DNA from 4 places in the Terrabacter lapilli genome. Region 1 is predicted to be linked to each of the others. Evidence: predicted binding sites of a transcription regulator. Region 1 holds the regulator's gene; each other region holds the start of a gene.
What was found. The regulator LexA, encoded in region 1, represses DNA repair genes until DNA is damaged. The targets are predictions, from matches to a motif close to TCGAACANNTGTTCGA.

Region 1 (5,037 bases):
AGGGCCACGCCGAGGCCGGCGGTGACGAGTCCGAGCTGGGCGACGTAGTCCTCGGTCTCGAAGGCGACGTTGGGGCGGAACCCGGCGGTGTCGGCGAGGGAGAGCAGGTGGCCACGACAGCGAGGACACCCGGCGATCCACTCCTCTCCGGCGAAGTCGCTGAGGGTCGCCGCGTCGTCACGGGCGTGCGGGTGCGTGCCGGGCACGACGAGGCGGACCTCGTCGTCCATGAGGCGCCGGGTCACGAGCAGGGAGAGGTCCTCCTCCAGCTCGCCCAGCTCGGCGCCCTCGTAGGCGAAGGCGACCGCGACGTCGCAGTCGCCGCCCCGCAGGGCCGCCAGGGACTCGGGCGGCTCGGCCTCGGTGAAGGTGACGGTGATGTCGGGGTGGCGCGCCTTGAGGATCGCGAGGGTGCGCGGCACGAGCGTCGCCGACGAGCTCGGGAAGGCCTGCAGCCGGACGCGGCCGGCACGCAGCCCGGCGATGGCGGTGATCTCCTCCTCGGCGGCGTCGAGCGCGGCCAGGACGCCGACGGCGTGCCGCGCCAGCACCTGCCCCGCCTCGGTGAGTCGCACCTGGCGGCCGTAGCGCTCGACGAGCACCGTGCCCGTGCGCTGCTCGAGGCGCCGCACCATCTGGGAGATGGCCGGCTGGGTGAAGCCCAGCGCGTTGGCGGCGCTGGTGAAGCTTCCCTCGTCGGCAATGGCCTTCATGACCCGCAGGCCGGCAGCATCGATCATGGGAAAAGCATAACGGATCATTATGGTTCAGGGGGTCGCCCGCGCTTTTCGGGAGGGCCGGCAGCAGACGTAGGCTTTCGCCGTGCAGCAGCCGAACGGCATACCCCCGCAGTCGACCTCCACGACCGGCCGGACCCGGCTCTCCACGACCCGCACCCTGCCGCTCGAGACGCACGACCTGGGGACCTTCGACGACCTCGTGGACCTCGTGAGCGGCGGCGGCGTGGTCGTGCTGTCAGGCGCCGGGCTGTCGACGGAGTCCGGCATCCCCGACTACCGCGGACCCGACGGGACCCGCCGGGTCGAGCCGATGACCTACGGCGAGTTCGCGGGCTCGAGCGAGGCCCGCCGGCGGTACTGGGCGCGCAGCTACATCGGCTGGCAGCGTTTCAACGCCGCCGAGCCCAACGAGGGCCACCACGTCGTCACCGACCTGCAGCAGGCCGGCTACGTGGGACCGATCATCACGCAGAACGTCGACGGGCTGCACCAGGCCTCCGGCGCCACCGACGTCGTGGAGCTGCACGGTTCGCTCGACCGCGCCGTGTGCCTCACCTGTGGTGAGTACACGACGCGAGAAGGCCTGCACGAGAGGATGACCGAGGCCAACCCGGGCTTCATGGACCGGTTCGCCGAGGCGGCCGCCGCCGTCGGCTCGCAGTGGGGCGAGCAGGTCCGACCCGACGGCGACATCGTCCTCGCCGACGCCCTCGTCGAGTCGTTCCACGCACCCCGCTGCCTCGTGTGCGGGCGCGACACCGTCAAGCCGGACGTCGTCTTCTTCGGCGAGTCGGTGCCCAAGACCCTGGTCGAGCGGTGCTTCTCACTCGTGGAGGCTGCCGGCGCGGTGCTCGTGCTCGGCTCCTCACTGTCGGTCATGAGCGGCTACCGCTTCGTGCGACGCGCGCACCAGCGCGACGTGCCGGTCGCCATCGTGACCCGGTCGGCCACCCGCGGTGACAGCGAGGCGACGCTGCGACTGCATGCACCGCTCGGGCCCACCCTGGGCAAGCTCCGCGGGGCACTGGGTCACTGAAGGGGCGTTGGGTCACTGGGCGGTCGGGCCGACGGCGCGTGCCTCGGGCCCCGGGGCGTCGCGCAGGTCCCACAGCTCCTTGGTCTGCACGCCCCAGTAGGTGCCGAAGAGCACGATGATGATGACCTCCGCGATCAGCACCAGGTGGTCGAAGCCGGCCACAGCGAGCGCGGTGACGACCGCGACGCCCAGCGCCACGGCGAGAGCGGCCGCGAGTGCCATGTAGACCCGCTTGTAGACCGAGCCCCGACCGTCCGCCGCGCCTTGGTGTCGCTCCTCGGCGCGGGAGGCGCTCAGCACCATGACGGCGATGACGCCGGCCACCATGGTGACGGCGGCGATCCCGTGGCTCAGGGCGATGAAGCGGTCGCGCAGGACGAGGAAGAGGACCAGCTCGCCGAGCACGACGGCCCCGCACGCGATGCTCACCACGACGGAGCGTGTCGAGCGCGGCCGGCGCGGGTCGCGTCGACCGGGGCGCCCGAGCCAGGCGGCGACGGCGGCGGCGAGCACCGTGACGACGAGCAGCGACCAGATGTTGTTGCGCACGGCCGCGGCGATCTCCGGTGCCGTCTGGGTGTATGCGTTGGGCCCGCAGCGCCCGTCGGGCTCGGTGGGGACCAGGGCGACGACGAAGGCCATCAGTCCCGAGAAGTCGAGGAGCACGTCCTCCTCCGCCGAGTGCCCCTGGTAGGCGATGAGGCCGCCGCCCAGGGCGCAGAGGGCGCCGACGAAGACACCGCGGGCCGGTGTGTAGTAGTACGCGCTGATGGACCCGAGCCAGCACGAGTGGCCGGTCTCCCACCACCACTGGTAGACGACGGAGAGCAGGAGCATGAGCAGCAGGGCGATCATCGCCCCCCGCAGGTAGCGGTAGGTGAGGACGACGTCGCGGGTGCGCTCCTGGGCCATCGGAAAGGGCCGGCTCGGCTGACCGTTGCTCAGATGCGTCGCAGGACCGCGGTGACCTTGCCGAGGATCGTGGCGTGGTCGCCGTCGATGGGGGAGAAGTCGGGGTTGTGCGGCATCAGCCACACATGGCCGTCCTTGCGCTTGAAGGTCTTGACGGTCGCCTCGTTGTCGAGCATGGCGGCGACGATGTCGCCGTTGTCGGCGTGCTGCTGCTGGCGCACCACGACCCAGTCGCCGTCGCAGATGGCCGCCTCGACCATGGAGTCGCCGGTGACCTTGAGCAGGAAGAGCTCGCCCTCGCCGACGAGCTGCCGGGGCAGGGGGAAGACGTCCTCGACGACCTGCTCGGCGGTGATCGGCACACCGGCGGCGATCTGACCGAGCACCGGGACGTAGGAGGCCTGCGGCCGGGCGTCGCCCGAGTCGGTCTCCGTGTCGTACTGGTCTCCGCCGGGGCGCACCGGCTCGACCGAACCGCCGCCTGAGCCGGAGCCTCCTCGCGACCCCCCGCGGTAGCCGAGCTCCTCGGCCTTGGCGTCGGGGGAGACGACCTCGAGGGCCCGCGGGCGGTTGGGGTCGCGGCGGAGGTAGCCCTTGGCAACGAGGGCGTTGAGCTGGTGGGACACGCTCGACGGGCTGGCGAGACCGACGGCGTCGCCGATCTCGCGCATGCTCGGGGGGTAGCCGCGGCGGTCGACGGAGTTGCGGATGACCTCGAGCACGCGCCGCTGTCGGACGGTCAGGCCGTCTCCGGTCTCGCGGTCGGGAAGCTCGGTCACGCCCATGGTGTTCCCTTCGTCGGCTCGTCAGACCGCGTGTGACGCCTGGTGTGTGAGGCCAGTGTCAGTGGTGGCTGCTGAGGTGTCTGGTGTGAGGAAAGACTACGAGTTTCGAACACAGTTGCCAAACATGTGTTCGAGGCGTGTCTCGACTTCACGGCACAGTCGTGCTAGAACTCGTACAGACGTTCTATCGAACACATGTTCGCCGGATCAGGAGCAAGGGGAGGTCACCATGAGCGCCATCGTCCTCGAGGCCGTTCGTCAGCGAGACACCGAGCGTTTCGCCGAGCGGGCCACTGCACGTGGCGGTGCGGGTGCGCCTCGGCCGGACGCCGCACGCGAGGTCGTGTGGGGCGCAGGCGGCGCCGGGCAGCTCACGACGGGCCGGCCGCGCCTGGTACTCGTCCCCACGGGCCGTGAAGCGGTGGCCGTCGCCCGGGCCGCAGCGCCGGCGGTCCGCCTCACGCGCTTCGGCCGGCTGGTGCGAACGCTGCTCGTCGCCGGCGTACTCGCCCTGCTCGGGGTCGGCCTCGCCGGCCAGCTCGCCTCGGCGAGCGGTGACGCCCGCACCGTGACGGTGCACCCGGGACAGACCCTGTCCGGCATCGCGGCCCGCGAGCTGCCCGACGTCTCCGTCGCCGACGGTGTCGTCGAGCTGCAGGTGGCCAACAGCCTGAGCACGTCGCAGATCCACGCCGGCCAGCAGCTCGTCATCCCCGCCCACTGACCGGCAGACCGCCTGTCACCCCAGATCGGCCGCGTTGGCTCCACCTCTGCGGCTGGCGGTTGCGGCGCTTCGACCCCGCCCTGACCGCCCCCGGACGCCGTGTCCCCATTTCGGGGACGCGGCGTTCCGGGTTGTGGGGGGAAGGACGTTCGGGGACGTGCAGCTCGGCTTCAAGCCGCGCTGTCGCCCTCAGGCTCCTGCCCCGTGTCGCCAGGGAGGTCGCCGGGGAGGTCGTCGGGCAGCTCGAACCACACGTTGGTGCCCGGGCCGTCCACGGCGCTGATGCCGATCGTGCCGCCGTGCGCCTCGATGATCCGCCGGACCGTCGCCAGACCGATACCGCTGCCCTGGACCGAGGTCTCGACCCGGTTGAAGAGGCCGAAGACCTTCTCCCGATCGGGCTCCGCGATCCCGATGCCGTTGTCGCGGACCTCGACCCGCCAGCCTCCGTCGATCTGCTCGGCGGCGACGGTCACGACGGGGGCCGTGCCCGGGCGTGCGTACTTCACGGCGTTCGACACGAGGTTGAGCAGGACCGAGTAGAGCTGCTGGCGGTCGACGGCCAGGGTGGGCAGTCGCTCCGCCGTCACGCTCGCCCCACACTCCTCGAGGGTCGCCGCGAGGTCCTCGAGCGCCGAGGCCAGCACCTCGTCCAGGTCCGTGGCGCTCCGCTGCAGCTCGGCGCCGACCCGCGCGTACGACAGGAAACGTTCGATCATCCCGGCCATGCGCGTGGCGGCGCGGTGGGCCGTCGACACCAGCCGCCCCACCCACTCGTCGCCCTGGACCGCATCCTCCTGGCCGAGCAGCTCGGTGCTCGCCATGATCGCCGTCAGGGGC
Region 2 (5,037 bases), on a different contig from region 1:
GCGGCGTCGGCCTTCGCCTTGTCCCAGCCCATCCCGACCAGGCCCTTGCTCGCCTGCTCCTTCACGGCTGCTTCGGCCTGTGCGGGCGTGGGCGCCGGAGGCGTCTGTGCCGGCGCGGGTGCCGGCGCGGGTGCGGGCGAGGTGGCCTTGCCCGACGGGGTGCCCCCCGAGGAGCCCGGTGTCGGCGTGGCGGCCGTGGTGGCTGCGCGGAGTGCCTCGGGCACGACGCCGTTCTGGGCGGTCTTGGACGCGGACGGCGTGGCCGAGGCGGTCGCCTTGGGGGTGGCGGAGCCCGACGGCGTCGCGGACGGGGTGGTCGTCCCGCCCGGCGCGCCACTCGGGGTGGGGTTGGCCTTGCTGGAGTTCTGGTCGAGCGCCTGCACGAACACCGCACGGAAGCGCAGCTGCGACGGCTTCTTCAGGGCGTCGAGCTGCTCGGCGGTCGGCGAGCCGGGGATGGACACGACGATGTTGCGACCGCCCTGGGTCGCGATCTCGGCCTCGCTCACGCCGTTGGCGTCGATGCGCTGGCGGATGATGTCGACGGCCCGGTTGACCTGGCCCTCGCTGATCGTCTGGTTGCCCACGAGCTGTGGCTGGAGCACGAGCTCCGTGCCGCCCTCGAGGTCGAGCCCGAGGCGCGGTGTCAGCGAGCCGCCGCCCCACTTCGTGAGGCCGCCGGCGAGGCCGGCGAGGGCGAGGATGACGACGACCAGCGCGAGGAGGTGGCGCCTCGCGGACTTCTTGGTGGAGCTGCGTGCCACGAAACCCTCACTGACCGTTCTGCTGGATGCCCGGCGTGGAGCCGGGGTCGTCGGTGCTGCCGCCCTCGACGGCGCCTGTGCCGGGGGCGCCGGGGGTGTCGGCCTGCTTCATCGCGACGGCGCGGCGGTCGATCCGGATGGTGGTGCCCTCTGCGACCTCGAGCCAGGCGCTGGTGTCGTCGAGGTGCTTGACGGTGCCGAAGATGCCGGAGGAGGTGATCACGCGGTCACCGACGCTGAGGGCCGAGCTGAAGTTTCGTGCCTGCTTCATCCGCTTGTTCTGGGTGTAGAACAGCCAGCCGAGGAGCAGCAGAGGCAAGGCGAAAATCAGCAACGAGAAGCTCCCGTTGTTGTTCATGTCAGCTCAGTCCTTCATCGTGTCGTCCGGTCGTCGCACCCGCGCGCCACAACCCGTCGGTCTGGGTCGGATGTCGCGTCAACGACCGGGAGCACCGGATGGTGCCGCGGCAGCGGCGATGGTGCCCGCAGGAGTCTACGTGCGCGGGTGCAGTTTGTCAGACGAGACGCCACGCACCCGGTGCAGCGACGTGTCACGTTTTGGCAGCGTTCCGGGCCACTTCGGCGATGCGGGTCGGTCCGCACTCCTCAACCCTCGAAACGGCCGCCGCCGGCGTCGTCGATGGGCAGCGTCGCGGCCCACATCGACTGCGCGTCGACCGGCGGGGTCAGCCCGAGGTGCTCCCACGCGAGGCTGGAGGCCGCGCGACCGCGCGGGGTGCGCACCATGAAGCCCTCACGCACGAGGTATGGCTCGGCGACGGTCTCGACGGTGTCGGGCTCCTCCCCCACGGAGACGGCGAGGGTCGAGAGCCCCACCGGTCCGCCGTTGAAGCGGCGGCACAGGGCCTCGAGGACGGCGCGGTCGAGCCGGTCGAGGCCGCGCTCGTCGACGTCGAAGAGTTCGAGCGCCTGGCGCGCGGCCGCGTGCGTGACGCGGTCCTCGCCGTGGACCTGGGCCCAGTCGCGGACGCGGCGCAGCAGGCGGTTGGCGATGCGGGGCGTGCCGCGTGAGCGCAGCGCGATCTCGCGGATGCCGTCGTCGTCGGCCTCGAGGCCCAGCAGCCGCGCGGAGCGCTGCAGGATGGTGACGAGGTCGGCGGCGGCGTAGTAGTCGAGGTGACCGGTGAAGCCGAAGCGGTCGCGAAGCGGGGCGGGCAGCAGGCCCGCCCGCGTGGTGGCGCCGACGACCGTGAAGGGCGGCAGCTCCAGCGGGATCGCCGTCGCGCCCGGGCCCTTGCCGATGATGACGTCGACGCGGAAGTCCTCCATCGCGAGGTAGAGCATCTCCTCGGCGGAGCGCGACATGCGGTGGATCTCGTCGAGGAAGAGGACCTCGCCCTCGGCCAGCGACGAGAGGACCGAGGCGAGGTCTCCCGCGTGCTGGATCGCCGGTCCGGAGGTGATGCGGATCGGCTGCTCGAGCTCGCCGGCGACGATCATCGCGAGCGTGGTCTTGCCGAGGCCGGGGGGCCCGGAGAGCAGGACGTGGTCGGGAGGCGTGCCGCGACGCTTGGCGGCCTTGAGGACGAGGCCGAGCTGGTCCCGCACACGGCTCTGTCCGGGGAACTCGTCGAGCCGCTTCGGGCGCAGGGCCGCCTCGACCTGCCGCTCGTCGGTGTCGCCCCCGGCGTCGACGATCCGGGCGGTCGCGTCGAAGGAGCCGTCGTCCCAGACCTGCCGCTCGGCCTCGGCGTCACTGCCCCACGAACCGACGCTCATCGGCCCAGCTCCTGCAGAGCCGCCCGCAGCAGCGCCGAGACGCCGGCGCCGTCCGCCGCCAGGGGCGCGACCTTGTCGAGCGCGTCATCGGCCTGGCGGATCGTCCAGCCGAGGCCGACCAGCGCCTCGCGCACCTGCTCACGCCAGGCCTCGCCGGTGCCGAGCTGGACCGGTGCAGCCTGCCCGGCCGAGCCGGGCAGGGCGCCGAGCTTGTCCTTCAGCTCCAGCACCATGCGCTCTGCGCCCTTCTTCCCGATGCCGGGCACCTTGGTCAGCGCGGCGAGGTCTCCGGTGCCGAGGGCCACCCGCACCGCGTCGGGCGAGTGGACCGCCAGGACAGCGAGTGCCAGGCGTGGCCCGACGCCTGACACCGTCTGCACGGTCTCGAAGACGTGCTTCTCGTCGTCGGTGGCGAAGCCGTAGAGGGTCAGCGAGTCCTCCCGCACGACGAGCGTGGTGGCGAGCTCGGTGGGCTGGCCGAGTCGCACGGAGGCTGCTGTGGCGGGCGTGGTGTGGACGAGCATCCCGACACCTCCCACGCCGACCACGAGCGAGTCGAGGCCGACCTTGAGGACGGTTCCGGAGAGCGAGGCGATCATCGGGGCTGGGCTCCAGGGTGCGGTTGCTGGGGTCGGTCGGTGCCGGGTCGGGTGCGGGCGGGCTGGGTCGTCGCCGCCCGCAGTCGCTGCACGGGTGGCGCGGCCCCCGGAGGGACCCGGCGGGGTATGCCGCTCCCCCGGCTGCCCGTGCGCGCGAGCACCTCGAGACGAGCCTCCTCGAGCCTGCTCTGCGTGCCGCCGCGCCACACGTGGCAGATGGCGAGGGCGAGCGCGTCGGCGGCATCGGCGGGCTTGGGCGGGGTCTCCAGACCGAGAAGCCGAGTCACCATCGTGGTCACCTGCGCCTTGTCGGCCCGACCGTTGCCGCTGACCGCGGCCTTGACCTCGGTCGGGGTGTGCAGGGTGACGGGCAGGCCGAGTCTCTCGGCGATGATCATGACGATCCCCGTCACCTGGGCGGTGCCCATGACCGTCGAGACGTTGGTGTCGGCGAAGACGCGCTCGATGGCCACCGCCTCGGGCCGGTGCCGGGCGAACCACTGCCGCATCTCGTCCTCGACGGCGACGAGGCGCTTCGGCGTGGGATCGCCGGACGGCGTGCGGATCACCCCGACTTCCACGAGGGACAGCTTGCGGCCGGGGACGCCGTCGACGACGCCGACGCCGCACCGGGTGAGCCCGGGGTCGACCGCGAGGACGCGCACGGCATACCTCCTCGGGTGCTGGGGACGGCGGGTGACGATCGGTCGGGACGGGCTGGGGCGATCCGAACACGTGTTCGGGACAACGCTAACGGGCGGGCCCCGAAAGGACGGGAGGCACGCCGGGCGCCGGCGTGCCTCCTGCTCTGTGGTCCTGCCGGACCTGCGGGCCCAGCAGCCCGGTCACTCCTCGTCGTCGAGCTCGGCCAGGACGTCGTCGGGGATGTCGCCGTTGGCGTAGACGTTCTGGACGTCGTCGCTGTCCTCGAGCGCCTCGATGACGCGGATCATCTTCTTGGCCCCGTCGAGGTCGAGCGGCACCTGCAGGTTGGGCACGAACGACGCCTCGGCCGACTCGTAGTCGATGCCGGCGTCCTGGAGGGCCGTGCGGACCGCGACGAAGTCGGTGGCCTCGGAGATGATCTCCCACGTGTCGCCGTTGTCGTTGACCTCCTCGGCGCCCGCCTCGAGCACGACCTCGAGGATCTCGTCCTCGGAGCCGGCCTCCTTGAGGACGGTCACGACGCCCTTGCGGTTGAAGACGTAGGACACGGAGCCCGGGTCGGCGAGCTGGCCACCGTTGCGGGTCAGGGCGGTGCGCACCTCGGCCGCGGCGCGGTTGCGGTTGTCGGTGAGGCACTCGATGAGCACGGCGACACCGTTGGGGGCGTAGCCCTCGTACATGATCGTCTGCCAGTCGGCTGCGCCCGCCTCGGCACCCGAGGCGCGCTTGACTGCGCGGTCGATGTTGTCGTTGGGGACGGACGTCTTCTTCGCCTTCTGGATGGCGTCGTAGAGCGTCGGGTTGCCGGCGGGGTCAGCGCCGCCCTGACGAGCCGCGACCTCGATGTTCTTGATGAGCTTGGCGAAGAGCTTGCCGCGCTTGGCGTCCTTGGCCGCCTTCTGGTGCTTCGTGGTGGCCCATTTGGAGTGGCCGCTCATGCAGTGTCCTCGCGTTCCGGTGACTGGCGTGCGCCCGACTGCTGGAGTCGGTGCTCTCTGACGATCGAGACGAACTCGGCGTGGATCCGGCGGTCGGCCCCCACCTCCGGGTGGAAGGACGTGGCCATGAGGTTGCCCTGCCGGACCGCGACGATCCTACCGGCGGCCTGCCCCTCGCTCACGCGGGCGAGCACCTGCACGTCGGGGCCGGCCTCCTCGACCCACGGGGCGCGGATGAAGACGGCGTGCACGGTACCGGTGTTGCCCGGAGTGCTCCAGGCGTAGTCGAGGTCCTGCTCGAAGGAGTCGACCTGGCGGCCGAACGCGTTG
Region 3 (5,037 bases), on a different contig from region 1:
CCGCGATGATCGAGGCCGACACCCCCACCTTCAGCTTCGAGTTCTTCCCACCGAAGGACGACGCCGCCGCGACCCAGCTGTGGAACGCGATCCGCAGCCTGGAGAAGCTGTCGCCGAGCTTTGTCTCGATCACCTACGGCGCCGGGGGCGGCACCCGCGACCGCACCGTGCGCCTGACGCAGCGCGTACTCGAGGAGACCTCGCTCACGCCGATGGCGCACCTGACGTGCGTCGGGCACTCCGTCACCGAGCTGCGCGGCATCGTCGGGTCGTATGCCGCCGCGGGAGTCCGCAACATCCTGGCCCTGCGCGGCGACCCCCAGGGCGGGCTGGGCGAGCCGTGGGTCGCGCACCCCGAAGGCCTGGACCATGCCGACGAGCTCGTCGCCCTCGTGCGCAGCCTCGGCGACTTCACCGTCGGGGTGGCGGCGTTCCCCGACGGGCACCCCGAGTCCCGCGGCGTCGGCGAGGACGCCGAGACGCTGATCCGCAAGGAGCGGGCGGGCGCTGAGTTCGCCATCACCCAGATGGTCTTCGACGTCGACAACTACCTGCGCCTGCGCGACGAGCTCGCGCGCCGCGGCTCGCGGCTGCCGGTCGTGCCGGCGATCATGCCGATCACCAACGCACGCCAGGTGATACGCATGGCGCAGCTCGCGGGCCAGCCCATGCCGACCGCCGTCACCGAGCGGCTCGACCGCCACGGCGACGACCAGGCCGCGGTGCGCGCCGAGGGCCTGGCGATCGCCACCGAGTCGTCGCGCCGGCTGCTCGACGAGGGGGCGCCGGGCATCCACTTCATCACCATGAACCGCTCCTCGGCCACGCTCGAGGTCTACGGCAACCTCTGACCCGGCAGCCTCTGACCCGGCAACCTCCGACCCGGCGGCCTGGCCGGCACTTTCGGCTCAGCCGCTGCGCGGCAGGCCCGGTGAGAGCTGAGAGCAGGGGAGACCTGTGGAGGTCGGGCCGGCCTCACGCCTCCTGGTCGAAGGGGGTGTCGGGCACCTCGTCGGCTCCCACCCTTCGGCGTCGTGGGGGTAGAGGTGCCGAGGGGTCGGGAGACCTGCGGCGGCCGGGACTCGCGATGCCGACGCGCTCACCCCAGACGTCGTAGCGCCGCTTGAGACGACGGATGCGGCCGGCGACCTTGTAGACGAGGAAGGCACCCGCCGCGAGCAGGACCAGGGCGATGGAGGCCGCCCACCACGGATGGGCGATCGCAAGGGCGGTGACCCCCGTGACGGTGACGTCCTCGGCGGTGCTGACGACGACGTTGCTGGCCGGCTCGGGGGAGGTGTTGACGGCGGCGCGCAGGCCGGCCTTGATGCCGTGCGAGACGAGCGCCGTGACACCGCCGGTGGCTGCACCGACGGCGGCGTCGAGACCGGCCGTCTCGTGGCCGATGAGGTAGCCGATGGTCGCCCCGACGGCCGGCCGCACGACCGTGTGGACGGAGTCCCAGACCGAGTCGACGTAGGGGATCTTGTCGGCGACCATCTCGACGACGAAGAGGAGGGCGGCGCCGACCAGCACGTCGGTCCGGGCCAGGGCGTCGGGGATCTGGCTGATGCCGAAGATCCGGTCGGCGAGGCCGAGGACGAGCACGACCGCGTACGCGTTGATTCCGCTGCCCCACCCGGAGGTGAAGGCCAGGGGGATGAGCTCGGCGCCCACGAGCGCTCCTTCGGTCGGCTCCGCCGCTGGTGCGCCGGTGCGCATGGTGCCCGGACGACGGCCGGGCAGGGGTTTCGGATGTCCTGACGCTGTCTCATTACCCCGGTCGGCGCAACGGGGCGCGCTGGGAGCCGGTGTCGGCGGGGCTGGCAGCGTTCCTCCTGCGGCCCCTCGGCCCGGGGGACGTTCTCGAGCGGTCCTCCTACGGGCAGCGGTACGGGCCCGATCCGCGAGCGGATGGGACCCCTGCACCCCTCCGTTCGCGGACCGAACCCGCGAGGCCCACTCTGCCGGCGCTCGCCGACGGGACACCTGAGCACCACTACTCAGTTCGTCTCAGGCGGGCGAGTCGGTTGAGGTCCGGGGCAGTTCGGGGCTTCTTGACAGCCTGTCGGCGGCAGGGGTTACGCTTTGAGTATCGAACAAATGTTCGAAGACAGTCAGGTTGTCAGTTCAGTCGTCGGTTGGTGTCGGGCCGCCCGTGTGGGGCGCGGGTGGCCTGGGTCGTGATGTCGGCCTCGACGTGTCCGAGGGAGACGTGTCGTGGTGCGTAGGTTCAGTGACTCCGTGCAGGTGAGGCTGCGGGAGCGTCAGCAGTGCGGGGTGACCCAGCACGTCGGTTCGGCCGGTTCGGTTGGTCCGGCCGGTCAGCTCGGCTCAGCCGGTCGAGTCGGGCCGCCCGGCGCTGGTGTGGCCGAGGCCTTCGAGGGCGGGCTCGCCGGACCACCGCCGGAGGCGTTCATCTGGCGTGGCCGGCTCTACGTCGTGCGTCGAGTGCTCGCCCAGTGGCGGGAGCGGCGCGCCTGGTGGCACGACGCGCTCGAGGCGGACGAGGGGCAGGTTCGCCCCGGCGAGACGCTCGTCGCGGCAGCGAGCGAGCAGCACGTCTGGCGCGTCGAGGCCAGCCCGGGATGGTCGTTCGCGTCCGGGGTCTACGACCTTGCCCACGACGAGTCTCCGCGCGGCGACCGGTGGTCGCTCGTGCGGGTCGCCGACTGACCGCGCCCGACTGACCCAGCCCGACCGTCCTGAGAAGAGGAGACCACCGTGACCGCCGCACAGCCACGCTCATCAGTCTCGCGCGCACCCGTCTCGCGCCCGCCCATCTCGGTCGCCGTGCTCGACCTGCTCGCGCGGTCCCGCGCGACGCTCGAGTCCGCCTGCCACACCAGTGACGCCTCCGAGCGCTACCGCGACGCCCACCTCGGGGCGCTCCGTGCAGCCGCGGCACTCGTGGCGGCCCGAACCATCCCCACCCCGCGAGCGCGCCCGCGCAGCGTCTGGCAGGTCCTGCCCGGCGTCGCGCCCGAGCTGGGGGAGTGGGCCGCCTTCTTCGCGGCCTGCTCGGCCCACCGGTCGGCCATCGACCGCGGTGAGCTCGTCGGCGCGCGTGAGTCCGACGACCTGCTGCGCCAGGCCGAGATGTTCCTCGAGATCGTCCAGGACCTGCTCGGGATCCCGCTGACGGTGCCGCTGCCGCAGTCGATCACGCCCGTCTCGAGGAGCCGGGCGAGCGGAGCGTGACGACCGGCATGACCACCACCAGCACCACACCCATCACCGCAGCCATCACCACAGCCATCACCACAGCCATGAAGACGGCCGGCGCCGCAGCCATGAACTCAGGCGGTGCCTCCGGTGAGAGCTTCGTGCACCTGCACGTCGCCTCGGGCTACTCCATGCGCTACGGCACGGCCAAGCCGCACGAGCTCGTGGAGCGGGCCGCGGCGTTCGGTCAGCCGGCCCTCGCCCTGACCGACCGCGACGGGCTCTACGGCGCAGTCAAGTTCGTACGCTCGTGCATGGAGCACGACGTCGCCCCGATCCTCGGCGTCGACCTCGCCCTCGGGCCCGAAGAGCCCGAGCGCGCCCGTCCGGTGCGCACGCCGGTGCGCGGGGGGGCGCTCGTCGACCCGCGGTTGCCTCGCGTCACGGTGCTGGCCCGGGGCAGCGGCAGCGGCCTCGCACCCGGCGAGGGATGGGCGGCGCTCTGCCGGCTCGTGACCGCGACCCACCTGCGCGGCGAGCGCGGCAATCCCGTCACCACCGCCCGCCTCGTCGCCGAGCACGCGAGCGCCCGACCCGAGCCCGGCTCGCCAGAGGCCACCTCGCTCGCCCGGACAGGCGCGGCGGGCGGACGGAGCGCAGCGCGGGGAGGGCCGGGACGGCATACGCCCTCGGTGACCGACGGCGGTCCCTCGCGCCTCGTCGTGCTGCTCGGGCCCGACTCCGACGTGGGCCGTGCGGTGCTCGCCAAGCGGCGCGACCGCGCCCGTGCAGCCCTCGAGCGATGGGTCGCGCTGCTCCCGCGCGGTGCCGTCGTGGTCGAGGTGGTGTGCCACGGCGGTCCGGAGCACCAGCCCGGCAGCCTCGGTCAGGCCGCGCGCATGCTCGCGCTCGCGCGAGAGGTCGGCGTGCCGAGCGTCATCACGGCCGCGGTGCGCCACACCGACCCTCAGGACGCCGCCATCGTCGACGTCCTCGACGCGGCGCGGCGGCTCGTCGCCCTCGACGCCCGGCACCTCGACCGGGTCACCACCGCCGGGCACCTCTCGCCGACGCCGCTGATGCACGCACTGGCCCTCGACGTCGTGCAGGTGTCCGGGCCGGGTCTCGTCGGTGGCGGGTCGCTGGCCCGGGAGCAGGCCCGAGAGCTGCTGGCGCGCACCACGGCCCTTGCCGCCGAGTGCGTCCAGGATCCCCGCTCCGACCTCGGCATCGGCTCGGTGCACCTTCCCGAGCCCGGCGTCCTCGGCATCCGGCCCGGCACCAACCCCCACCACGTCCTCGCCCGCCGGTGTCGCGAGGCCATCCCGTCCCGTTACCCCGGGCGCTCCGAGCTCGAGCTCACGGCCGTCAGCGACCGTCTCGAGGACGAGCTCGGCGTCATCGAGACCCTCGGCTACGCGACGTACTTCCTCACCGTCGCGCAGGTCTGCGACCTCATCCGGGAGATGCGGGTGCGGGTCGCGGCCCGAGGCTCCGGGGCGGGGTCGCTCGTCAACTACCTCCTCGGCATCTCCGGCGTCGACCCGATGCGTCACGGCCTGCTCATGGAGCGCTTCTGCTCGCCGTTGCGGGCCGAGCTGCCCGACATCGACATCGACGTCGAGTCGGCCCGCCGCACCGAGATCTACGAACGCATCCTCGACCACTTCGGCGGCGAGCGCGTCACCTGCGTCTCGATGATGGACACCTACCGGGTGCGCCACGCGATCCGCGACGCCGGCGCCGCCCTGGGGCTGCCGCCGCCCGAGATCGATGCGATGGCCAAGGCCTTCCCGCACATCGCCGCGCGCAACGTGCGGGCCGCGCTCGCCGAGCTGCCGGAGCTGAGGGCCAGCGGCCTCGACGTGCCGC
Region 4 (5,037 bases), on a different contig from region 1:
CCGGCCTCGCGCTCGTCATCGCCGTGACGACCTGGGCCCTGCGCCCTCGCCTCTTCGCCGTCGCCAACGACGAGGAGTACGCCCGCGCCGTGGGACTTCCGGTGCTGCCCCTCAACATCGTGCTGGCCGTCCTCACCGCGACCACGGTGGTCGTGGCGATGCGGGTCGTCGGGCTGCTGCTCATCAGCGCCCTCATGATCGTGCCGAACGCCGCCAGCCAGCTGATCGCACGCTCGTTCAGCGGCGGCCTGCGGTGGGCCATCGCCCTCGGTCTCGTCTCCTCCGTCGGGGGCGTCGCGCTCTCCTACCCGCTCAACACCCCCTCGGGAGGCACCATCGTGCTCCTCGCAGTGGCCCTGTTCGTCGTGACGGCCGTCGTCACCGGCATCGCCGCGAGGGCGGGCAGCAGGCGACACGCGGTCGCCGAGACGCATGCGCACGAGCACGGCGTCGAGTGCGGGCACCAGGCGGTGACCCACGGCGACCACGTCGACTACCTCCACGACGGGCACCTGCACGCCGCGCACGAGGGCCACTACGACGAGCACGGCGTCCACCACGACCACGAGGCACCCGACACCGCCTCGTCACCAGACGGGAGCGAGCCGGCGAGCGCCGCCTCGCGGAGCACGACAGGACCGACACCATGACCAGCAGCAACAGCGCCAAGACTGCGGCCCTCTCACGCAAGCCGACCCGTCAGCAGGCTGCGGTCGCCGAGCTGCTCGAGCGGTCCGACGACTTCACCTCGGCCCAGACGGTGCACGCGCGGCTGCGCGAGGCCGGCGCCGGCGTCGGACTGGCCACCGTCTACCGGACGCTGCAGTCGATGGTCGAGGCCGGCACCGTCGACGTGCTGCGCACCGACGACGGCGAGGCCGTCTACCGCGCGTGCTCGACGCACCACCACCACCACCTCGTGTGCCGCAGCTGCGGCCGCACCGTCGAGGTGGAGGGGCCGGCCGTCGAGCGGTGGGCCGACAAGGTCGCGAGCGAGCACGGCTTCACGGCAGTCACGCACACCCTCGAGATCTTCGGCACGTGTGCCGGCTGCGCCGCCTCCTGAGAGTCACAGCCCGAAGGAACGGGTCCCTTAGGTCCCGCTCTGTGGTCTTGCGGCGGCGCACGACACAGGTCGACCCTGATCGGAAGGCCGCGTGAGCGGTGACGGACCGCGTGCGGCACGACCCGAGGGGTGGTCCCATGACCGTTGTCGCCAGACGTGCCCGACTCGCAGCTCTGCTCGCCGGTGCCCTCACCGTCGTGCTCGGGATGGCTCCCGCACAGGCGGAGCACGGGCCGGCTCAGCAGATCGTGCTCCCCGGAGCCCACTCCGCCGAAGGGATCGCGGCCGGGACGGGGACCACGTTCTACGCCGGCGAGCTGTTCACCGGCAACATCTACCGCGGCGACGTGCGCACCGGCACGGCCTCGAAGTTCATCACGGCACCTCCGGGCAGGATGGCCCTGGGCCTGCGGGTCGACCGGGCGCATCACCTGCTCTTCGTCGCCGGCGGCTTCACCGGCTAGGCCTACGTCTACGACCTCGTCACGGGGGCGCCCGTCAAGGCCTACCAGCTCACCACCGCGACCTCTGTCATCAACGACGTCGCGCTCACCAGCAGAGGCGCCTGGTTCACCGACTCGTCACAGGCCAAGCTCTACTTCGTCCCCGTCAGCCGGAACGGGAGCCTGGGGGCCGCCCGGACCCTACGGCTGCACGGACCTGCGGCCGTCATCAAGTCCGGCTTCAACAACAACGGCATCCAGGCGAGCGCCGACGGGCGCACGCTCGTCGTGGCGCACACCAACTCCGCCGTGCTCAACACCGTGGACCCGGTGACCGGTGACAGCCGGACCATCACCGGCGTCAGCGTGCCGAACGTCGATGGCATCCTGCTCCAGGGACGCACGGTCTACGCGGTGCAGAACTTCTCCAACAAGGTGTCGGAGTGGCGGCTCTCGGAAGGTCTGTCCTCCGGTCGTCTCCTCGAGACGATCACGAGCCGGAAGTTCGAGGTGCCCACCACGGTCGCGCGCTTCGGTGACCGCCTCGCCGTCGTCAACGCGAAGTTCGAAACCGGGTTCCCGCCCACGGCAAGCCGGTACGAGGTGACCGTCGTCGACGACTGACGCGGCACCGATCGGTTTCGCGTCAGGCCTTGGTCGGAGCGTCGACCGCGCCGCCGTAGCGACGGTCGCGCGCGACGTACTCCTCGATGGCCGCCCACAGGTCGCGGCGGTCGTAGTCGGGCCACAGCCGGTTCTGGAACACCATCTCGGCGTACGCCGACTGCCACAGCAGGAAGTTGCTCGTGCGCTGCTCCCCCGAGCTGCGCACGAACAGGTCGACGTCGGGCATCGTCGGCTCGTCGAGGTAGCGCTTGATCGTCCTCTCGTCGACCGAACCCGGTCTCAGTCGGCCGTCCTTCACGTCGTGGGCGATCCGCTGCACCGCGTCGGCGATCTCGGCGCGGCCGCCGTAGTTGACGCAGAAGTAGAGCGTGAGCCCGGTGTTGTGCTGGGTCAGCTCCTGCGCGACCTCCAGCTCCTTGATGACCGAACGCCAGAGGCGGGGCGCACGACCGACCCATCGCATCCGAACGCCCCACTCGTGCAGCTGGTCCCGACGGCGACGGATGACGTCACGGTTGAAGCCCATGAGGAAGCGCACCTCGTCGGGAGATCGGCGCCAGTTCTCCGTCGAGAAGGCGTAGGCCGACAGGTGCGTCACGCCCACCTCGATGGCGCCCGCCACGACGTCGAGGAGCGAGGCCTCGCCCGCCTCGTGCCCCTTCGTCCGCGGCAGGCCGCGCGCGTTGGCCCAGCGGCCGTTGCCGTCCATGACGATCGCGACGTGCCTGGGCAGCAGGTCAGCCGCGAACTCGGGCGCCGTCGCGCCGGACGGGTGCGGGAAGGGCTTGGCGTACACGGCTCTCCGGTCGGTCGGGGTCGGGTTCGGTTGCCACTGAGGGCGACTCACGGCTCGCGGCGGTCAGGCGCGCTCGACGAGACGCAGCGAGCGTAGCCCTCGTTCGATGTGCCACTGCAGGAACGCGGAGACGAGACCGTTGCCCTGCCTGCGGGAGCGGTCGTCACTCGCGTCGGCGACGTCCCAGTCGCCGGTCAGCAGCGACGCGAGCAGGATGAAGGTCTCGGGAGCGGGGGCACTCGAGCCGGGCGGACGGCATACGGAACAGACGGCGCCGCCGGCCTGCACGTTGAACGCGCGGTGGGGGCCGGGCGCACCGCACCTCGCGCAGTCGACGAAGCTCGGCGCCCACCCGGCCACCGCGAGGGATCGCAGCAGGTACGCGTCGAGGACGAGTCCGGGGTCGTGGGCCCGCTCCGCGAGCGACCGCAGCGCACCGGCCAGGAGGAGGTACTGCTGGGTCTGCGGCTCGTGCTCCTCGGTGAGCTGCAGCGCGGTCTCGAGCATGGAGGTCGCACACGTGTAGGCGGTGTAGTCCCGGGCGATCGCGTCCCCGTAGGGGGCGAGCGTCTCGACCTGGGTCACGGTGTCGAGGTTGCGCCCCTCGTAGCACTGGACGTCGATGACCATGCCCGGCTCCAGCCGCGAGCCGAAGCGCGACTTCGTGCGCCGCACCCCCTTGGCGACCGCGCGGACCCGGCCCCGGGTCCGTGTCAGCATCGTGATGATGCGGTCGGCCTCGCCCAGCTTGTGGGTGCGCAGGACGATCGCCTCGTCACGGTAGAGGGGCATGGGTCCATTCTCCACCGTGGCGCGAGCAGCGTGGCACCGCACGCGCCGTGCCGGCGGCAGACGACGACATTCGGACGCGCCAGTCGAACAGGCGTTCGACCGTTGGGGTATGGTGGCGGCATGGACCTCTCTCTCCAGGGTTCGCTGCTCGACCTGACCGACGCCATGACCCTGCGTGACGTCGGCACCGGCCTGACCCGGCACCGCCTGACCCGGGGCGCGTGGGTCGACGTGCGACCCGGCTGGCTGGCTTCCGGCGACGAGCTGTTCACTGCGCTGCTGCACGAGGTGCCCTGGCACGCCGAGCGCCGCCAGATGTACGACTCGGTCGTCGACGTCCCCCGCCTCACGAAGTTCTACGCCGCCGGGGAGACGCTCCCCCACCCGATCCTCGTCGAGGCGCGCGAGGCCCTGAGCCGTCACTACGCTCCCGAGCTCGGCGAGCCGTTCGTGACGGCGGGGCTGTGCCTCTACCGCGACGGACGCGACAGCGTGGCCTGGCACGGCGACCGCATCGGGCGTTCCCGCGACACCGACACGATGGTGGCGATCCTCTCGCTCGGTTCGGCGCGCACCCTCACCCTCCGCCCGCGCGACGGCGGCGCCATCCCCGGCACCACCCACAAGAGCTTGCGCTACCCGCTCGGACATGGTGACCTCGTCGTGATGGGCGGCTCGTGCCAACGCACGTGGGACCACGCGGTTCCCAAGACCTCCGAGCCGATGGGTCCGCGCATCTCCGTCCAGTTCCGTGTCGCCGGTGTCCGCTGAAGGAGCCCTCCGTATGCCGTCAAGCCGCCCAGGTGGCCCCCTGCCCTTCCTCGACCACCTGGCGGCGGACTCCGCCCGCTTCCGCGAGGTGCTCGCCGCGGCCCCGAGCGGCCGGCGCGTGCCCACCTGCCCCGACTGGGACGCCGACGACCTGCTGTGGCACCTCGGCGAGGTGCAGTGGTTCTGGGGCGAGATCGCCGAGCGCGGGCTCACCGACCCTGCCGAGCTGGACGCCCTGAACGCGTCCCGCACCCAACGACCCGACGACCGCGTCGGCCTCCTCGACTTCTTCGACCGCGCGAGCGAGCGGCTGCACCGGACGTTGGACGGGCTGGCACCCGAGACCCCGCTGTGGATGTGGGCCGACGACAAGACGGCCGGCTACATCCGCCGCCGGCAGGCCCACGAGGCCCTGGTCCACCGGCTCGACGCCGAGCTCACCGTCGGGGACCGCACGCCGATCGACTGCCGACTGGCGGCAGACGGTGTCGACGAGGTGCTCCGCATCATGCGCGGCTACGAGGCCGAACCGGGCCTCACCC

Region 2: a site for LexA is predicted at 3,831-3,846, ahead of ruvC (crossover junction endodeoxyribonuclease RuvC). Genes of this name have one in related genera too.
Region 3: a site for LexA is predicted at 2,096-2,111, ahead of ABD241_RS05725 (DUF6504 family protein). Genes of this name have one in related genera too.
Region 4: a site for LexA is predicted at 3,808-3,823, ahead of ABD241_RS04235 (alpha-ketoglutarate-dependent dioxygenase AlkB). Genes of this name have one in related genera too.

The regions. Positions count from the first base shown of each region.
Region 1 covers NZ_BAAAPU010000009.1:173,519-178,555, reverse strand. The annotation lists gene ABD241_RS15715 (LysR substrate-binding domain-containing protein) at 1-740, opposite strand, end outside; gene ABD241_RS15710 (Sir2 family NAD-dependent protein deacetylase) at 823-1,776, shown strand; gene ABD241_RS15705 (hypothetical protein) at 1,789-2,688, opposite strand; gene lexA (transcriptional repressor LexA) at 2,718-3,473, opposite strand; gene ABD241_RS15695 (LysM peptidoglycan-binding domain-containing protein) at 3,703-4,197, shown strand; gene ABD241_RS15690 (sensor histidine kinase) at 4,368-5,037, opposite strand, start outside.
Region 2 covers NZ_BAAAPU010000004.1:96,642-101,678, reverse strand. The annotation lists gene secD (protein translocase subunit SecD) at 1-764, opposite strand, end outside; gene yajC (preprotein translocase subunit YajC) at 772-1,122, opposite strand; gene ruvB (Holliday junction branch migration DNA helicase RuvB) at 1,371-2,504, opposite strand; gene ruvA (Holliday junction branch migration protein RuvA) at 2,501-3,103, opposite strand; gene ruvC (crossover junction endodeoxyribonuclease RuvC) at 3,100-3,768, opposite strand; gene ABD241_RS06615 (YebC/PmpR family DNA-binding transcriptional regulator) at 3,949-4,707, opposite strand; gene pdxT (pyridoxal 5'-phosphate synthase glutaminase subunit PdxT) at 4,704-5,037, opposite strand, start outside.
Region 3 covers NZ_BAAAPU010000003.1:929,425-934,461, forward strand. The annotation lists gene metF (methylenetetrahydrofolate reductase [NAD(P)H]) at 1-851, shown strand, start outside; gene ABD241_RS05720 (DUF4126 domain-containing protein) at 976-1,677, opposite strand; gene ABD241_RS05725 (DUF6504 family protein) at 2,281-2,676, shown strand; gene ABD241_RS05730 (SAV_6107 family HEPN domain-containing protein) at 2,725-3,201, shown strand; gene ABD241_RS05735 (DNA polymerase III subunit alpha) at 3,294-5,037, shown strand, end outside.
Region 4 covers NZ_BAAAPU010000003.1:620,237-625,273, reverse strand. The annotation lists gene ABD241_RS04265 (metal ABC transporter permease) at 1-650, shown strand, start outside; gene ABD241_RS04260 (Fur family transcriptional regulator) at 647-1,066, shown strand; gene ABD241_RS04255 (hypothetical protein) at 1,204-1,530, shown strand; gene ABD241_RS04250 (hypothetical protein) at 1,798-2,133, shown strand; gene ABD241_RS04245 (isoprenyl transferase) at 2,156-2,932, opposite strand; gene recO (DNA repair protein RecO) at 2,996-3,724, opposite strand; gene ABD241_RS04235 (alpha-ketoglutarate-dependent dioxygenase AlkB) at 3,845-4,495, shown strand; gene ABD241_RS04230 (maleylpyruvate isomerase family mycothiol-dependent enzyme) at 4,509-5,037, shown strand, end outside.